DNA from 2 places in the Vibrio sp. SCSIO 43136 genome. Region 2 is predicted to be linked to the other one. Evidence: riboswitches for the same ligand, from Rfam matches in the RefSeq annotation. Region 2 holds a riboswitch; the other holds the start of a gene.

Region 1 (3,172 bases), 810 kb from region 2:
TCCATAACCCATCAGGCCAATTCGCCATGCCTTTCCTGCAAGTGCGCCCAATCCTGCGCCAATTTCTAGGTTATAGTGCTGCAACAGATGATTTCGCACTGCTGCATCATCAACCCCTTCTGGTAGATAAACTGCATTAAGCTGCGGTAAGCGATACGGCTCATCTACAACAAATTGAAACCCAAGCTCAAGCAAGCCTTGTTTAAGTGTTTGATGCATTGCTTGATGGCGTTGCCAAGCGTTCTCTAAACCTTCGGTTTTAAGTTGCAACAAGGCTTCATGTAACGCATACAGACTGTTTACTGGTGCTGTATGGTGGTAACTGCGTTTACCTTCTCCACTCCAATAGCCCAGCACCAAGCTCTGGTCGAGGAACCAGCTCTGAACTAACGTCTTTCGTGACTGAATTTTCTCCACCGCTTTGGCTGAGAACGTTAGTGGGGCGAGCCCCGGAACGCAGGACAAACACTTCTGACTACCAGAATAAACAGCATCCAAACCCCACTCATCAACTTTAAGCGGCACACCACCTAAAGACGTCACCGTATCAACGATGGTCAAAGCTTCATATTGCTGAGCAACTTGTGCTAATTGCTGAGCATCTGACAGCGCCCCTGTAGAAGTCTCAGCGTGAACAAATGCCAGCACCTTAGCATCAGGGTGATCCGCAAAGGCTTGCTCAACTTTATCGAGGGAAACAGGTGCTCCCCACTCATCGTCAATAACGATCGCTTCACCGCCACAGCGAAGCACATTTTCACGCATGCGCTCACCGAACACACCATTGCGACAAACAATCACCTTATCGCCCGGTTCAACAAGATTCACAAAGCAGGCTTCCATCCCCGCACTTCCCGGTGCAGACAGCGCGATAGTGAACTCATTTTCAGTTTGAAAAGCATACTTAAGCAGTGACTTAAGCTCATCCATCATTTGAATAAACAGAGGGTCTAGGTGACCTACGGTTGGGCGACTCAGCGCATGCAACACATGAGGGTAAATGTCTGAAGGTCCCGGGCCCATTAAGGTTCGTCTTGGGGGGTTAAAGCTAGTAATCGTCATTGGAGAGCTCTCTTATTGTTAATAGTATGTTTCAGAGTAACTTGATTACTTTTACCGCACAATTGCACTTAGGTCGAGTGAAAGGCTTAAAAAGTGAATTCTAGCTCTAACTACCGATTGACTTTATCGGCTGAAAAACGTTCAATGGTGAGCAGAAGAGGAGCACTACCCAGGTAGAGCAATAGCGGCGTCACGAGCTGATGTTGTTGCTTAAGGGGGAGTAGTGCCGAGGCAAGTTTTCGTCGTGAAGCTAACTTGTCGGTTGTTTAGGCTGAATCCTAACAACTGTCGCCTTATGCGGAGAACTTCTAAGAGTCATAGATATCTATTGTCGTAAAAACAATAACTAAAGATCACTTCTCTTACCTTTCTCTCTCTTCACATCGGATGTTGGATGACAACTACTTTTGTCATCGATTGTTATTTTAGGAATTTTTGGGAGATCCCATCGTGAGTCGTTTTAATGTCGCCAAGTTTGGTGGTACCAGTGTCGCTGATTTTGACGCTATGAGCCGTTGTGCCGCTATTATCGAAGCCAATCCACTAACCCGTCTAATTGTAAGTAGTGCATGTTCTGGTGTAACCAATATATTGGTTGAACTCGCTAATGGTGAAGCGGATAGCGATCGCCGCCATGAGCTGCTTGCTCAGCTGGCTGAAATCCATAATCGAGTTCTTTCTCGTCTTGAGGATGCTAAAGAGACTGCCAGCCAAGTTAAGCAGATCCTCGACACGGTAGCGACAGTTGCTGAAGCCGCGTCGTTTCAAACCAGTGACAAACTCACCGATCATTTGGTTGCTTGTGGGGAGCTGATGTCGACCTATATTCTTGCGCAGATCCTACGTGAACGTGGAGTCGCAGCAACTCGCTTCGACATCCGAGAGGTATTAAGAACCGATGGAACCTTTGGTTCGGCAGAGCCACAGCTTGAAGAAATCTCTAAGCTCGCTGAAGAAAAGCTAGTACCACTATGCGAAGAGCAGGTCGTGGTTACCCAAGGCTTTATTGGTAGTGATGCTGATGGTAATACTACCACTTTAGGTCGAGGTGGCAGTGACTATAGTGCGGCACTGATTGCCGAAGCGGTGAAAGCAAGCGGCCTTGAGATATGGACGGATGTACCAGGAATTTACACCACCGATCCACGAGTGGCGCCTAAGGCCACGCCTATCCCAGAAATCAGCTTTAGTGAAGCGTCTGAAATGGCAAACTTTGGTGCTAAGATCCTGCATCCATCGACTTTGATGCCAGCACTTCGCCACCAAATCCCTGTTTTTGTCGGCTCTTCCAAAGCCCCAGAACAAGGTGGAACTTGGATCCGCCAGGAAGTGGAAACTGCTCCGCTGTTTAGAGCACTGGCGCTGCGTGGCAATCAAACCATGGTTACTTTGCGCAGCCTAAACATGTTCCATGCCTACGGTTTCTTAGCTGAGGCATTTAAGATCCTAGCCAAGCATAAAGTCTCTGTTGACCTCATCACCACCTCTGAAGTGAGTGTGTCGCTGACATTGGATCAAACCAATACTGCTGGAGGCCCACCTCAATTGCCAGAAGGTGCTCGTGAAGAGCTAGAGCAAATGTGCAGTGTTGAAGTAGAACATGGCTTGAGCCTTGTTGCGCTGATCGGTAACAACATGAGCAATAGCCGTGGTTATGCTAAGCAAGTATTCAGTACCCTTGAAGACGTCAACTTGCGCATGATCTGCTACGGTGCAAGCCAACATAACCTTTGCTTCCTGATGCATGAATCCGAAGCCAAAGGAGCAGTTCAAGCACTGCACCAGGAACTGTTTGAGTAATCGATTTAAAAAAACAAAAAAGCGAGCCATTCAAGCTCGCTTTTTTTATTCGCCACCGACTAATTCATATTAGGCGCTAACCACTTCTCAACATCTTGTTCAGACCAACCTTTACGCTGGGCGTAATCGTCTGCCTGATCTTGCTGGATCTGAGCGATCGCAAAATAACGAGAATCTGGATGAGAGAAGTACCAACCAGAGACTGATGCTCCCGGCCACATTGCATAACTTGATGTCAGCGACATCTCAATCGACTCTTCGACTTGCAACATTTCCCAGAGGGTACCTTTTTCAGTATGCTCTGGACAAG
Region 2 (3,172 bases):
GTGGTCACCAAATACCGAACCCGCTAATACCGCACTTAACATTGGCAGCATCAACGCCAGATCGGTTGCACCAGCCATGTCACCAGCGATTGGCAGCATAATGCCAAAAGTACCCCAAGACGTACCCGTCGAGAATGCCATTAAACCTGACAGTAGGAATAAGATAACAGGTAGCCAGTGCGGACCAATATTGCCTTGCACTTGTGAAGATAGGTAAGCACCAGTATTCATATCACCGATAACCGAGCCGATAGACCATGCAAAGAATAGGATCAGAATTGCGCCAAACATCGATTTCGCACCAATCCACATCGTGGTGGCAATGTCTGCAAAAGCAAGTTTCTGACGAACTACCGTTATTAGAGCGGCCACAAGACCTGCTAGACCACCATAACAAAGCGACAAACCAACATCAGTGTTTTCAAAAGCCCCTAGTAGCGAGAATGGTTTTTCAGCTTCAGCTAAAGATTGGCCGCCAGTAAATACCATTGAAGCGATAGTTGCGACAATCAGTACTAGGATCGGTAAAACCAAATCAGAGACTTTACCAAACTCACTTTCGACAATGTCTAGCTCTTCATTTATTTCGTGCGCTTCGGCAGAATCGTTGTCGCCGCCAAAACCACGACCTTGTGAAGCTTCAATTTCACGCTTACGCATTAAGCCAACGTCAAGTTGGAACCACGCCACTGCAAACACCATTAATAGCGCAAATACGGCGTAGAAGTTCATCGGGACAATACGTAGATATGCACCGAGCGCAGAATATTCCGTCATGCCATGGGTCACTAATATGCCACCAATGATGGTCATGATATATGCACCCCAGCTAGATGCTGGCATTAATACACACATAGGAGCCGCTGTTGAATCGAGTACATACGCAAGTTTTGCACGCGATACATAAAAGCGATCGGTAACAGGGCGAGAAATAGCACCCACGGCTAAACTATTAAAGTAATCATCGACAAAGATGAACACGCCCAAGAAAGCTGCGAGTAATTTAGAACCACGTTTAGATTTAACTCTTTTTTGTGCCCACTCAGCAAAAGCGCGAGTACCGCCTGAAAGAGTTAATAATGCAGTGGTCATTCCTAACAAAATTAAGAATGCAACGATACTCATATTCCAACTATTGATACCACCGTCTTCAATTACTAGGCCGGTGACAGTCGTAGTAATATAACTTACTGACTGAGTTAAAGAATAATCGTTGAGTAATACAGCGCCAAGGGCGATACCTACACCTAAAGAGATAAGGACACGACGCGTAACAATCGCTAAACCTAACGCAATAAGTGGTGGCAATAGCGATAAAGAGGATGAGGTGTAATCAATTAAATTCATGATCTTCAAAAACCAATGTTTGGTTAGAGATCTACTGCAGACTGCCAAATAAGGCATGTTGAACAAGCGAAAGGGAAGCGAACACTTCACCCAACCCTACAGTAGCGCTCCATAGTTTAACAACATAATAGACTATGGCAGTGTTATTCCTTTCGGATATAACCCCAGCGCCAGGCCCTGATGGGGCTGCTGACACTTCGGCAATGACTCCTTTTAATGCTTCTCTCAGGCATCACCCTAAAAGCATAGACTCATAGTCATTGCACCTCTACGTTGGCGAGGAGATATAATACACCTCACCAAATCAGGAATCCGACATACTACTGATCCTATCCACTTTTGCAACATAAAATTTCACTCAATCTAGCATCAACTAGCGTCAAGTTCCGAAACTGACTTTAGTACTACTACTTTAGCTGCATACTGAACTTTTAAAGTATGCTAGACTCTATAATTGTAAGTATTTATTAATTAAAAACGACTGAAATGTAATTAATTAAATATTTACTTTTCTCCCCATTGTAATATTGATATTCACTGTTATCATTTAAATGCAATAAAGAATAATTAAATAGGAATTGTCATGTCTGATATTACCAAGACTTTACTGAATATCCGTAGTCTACGTGCTTTTGCACGTGAGCTATCTTTCGACACCCTCGAAGAAATGCACGAGAAACTATCTATCGTAGTTGAAGAGCGTCGTGAAGCTGCTGAAGCAGAGCGCGCAGCTCAAGCAGAAAAAGAAGCTAAATTAGCTGAATATGCCGAGCTAATTGCAAAAGAAGGTATCGACCTTGAAGATCTAATTGCTGCTATGTCTGGTAGTGATAAAACTAAAGCGAAAAAGAAACGTGAACCACGTCCTGCTAAATACGAATACACAGTAGACGGTGAACGTAAGACTTGGACTGGACAAGGCCGCACGCCTTCTGCAATCCAAGCAGAGCTAGATAAAGGTGTAGAACTAGATAGCTTCCTTATCAAATAAGCTTAGTTACTAATAGAAATATAAAAAGAGCGCATAAAATGCGCTCTTTTTTATTTTAACGTTCCCAGTAGGCTTCTTCTAAGCTATCTTCTCGCTCTGGTAAACCGCGAGACAATCGTGGTGAATGCTGAACCAAAACTTCATAACTTGCTCGGTTAGAATATTTACATACTTGTGAAAAAGATGAGTAAGTTAAGAAAGACAATTGGTGTTTACTTGAGTTTGGCACATTATCTTTGTGGTAACGATTCGCCGCCATATCATGCAGCAATGCTGACAACGCAGCGTCTCCAGCACCATTAGTGTTCTTAATCTTCTCTGGGCCGCCCATGTAAGGGGCAATATGCGAGTAGACTTTAATCGGGTTTTCTGCCAATGAACGTTTCACTGGACGACTGAATTCGTACTGATTAAATTCGGCGATTGCACCTGGTAGAAGTGGCAAAGATGTTTGGCGTTTTTTGCTCTCTTCCGTATAACCAGCCATATATAGACCAACTGGTCCTGCAGTACACAATACCAGATCAACCCACTCCAGTGTCTTGTCGGCTGCTAGCAAAGGATCACTTTCCCCGGTCAATGCTTCAGCTTCATCTTCATTCATAGCAACCACTGAAACATGTTGTGCCAAGAAATCACGCCAGTACTCTGGATCATCCTGAATAACAAATTTAGTGCCTAGGGTTAACACCACTGGCACATCATACTTCTTGGCGTATTCTATCGCTTTCATTGTGGCGTCTGGCATAGGATCGCCGTTCTTACAGCGCACCAAATACGAAGTCAGGACCAATGCAGAAGCGTTCTCAAAAATAGCTTCAGGAATGCTTTCTG

Evidence for each region. A riboswitch is a leader RNA that binds a small molecule or an ion and turns the genes downstream of it on or off. The one in region 2 is predicted to bind lysine.
Region 1: it holds a riboswitch for lysine, as region 2 does, so the genes downstream of both, lysC (lysine-sensitive aspartokinase 3) here and J4N39_RS09565 (Na+/H+ antiporter NhaC family protein) in region 2, are expected to answer to the same signal.

The regions. Positions count from the first base shown of each region.
Region 1 is NZ_CP071848.1:2,836,364-2,839,535, forward strand. It holds gene J4N39_RS13295 (pyridoxal-phosphate-dependent aminotransferase family protein) at 1-1,062, opposite strand, end outside; lysine riboswitch at 1,210-1,378, shown strand; gene lysC (lysine-sensitive aspartokinase 3) at 1,513-2,862, shown strand; gene metH (methionine synthase) at 2,922-3,172, opposite strand, start outside.
Region 2 is NZ_CP071848.1:2,028,866-2,032,037, forward strand. It holds gene J4N39_RS09565 (Na+/H+ antiporter NhaC family protein) at 1-1,347, opposite strand, end outside; lysine riboswitch at 1,442-1,626, opposite strand; gene J4N39_RS09570 (H-NS family histone-like protein) at 1,931-2,338, shown strand; gene J4N39_RS09575 (inosine/guanosine kinase) at 2,394-3,172, opposite strand, start outside.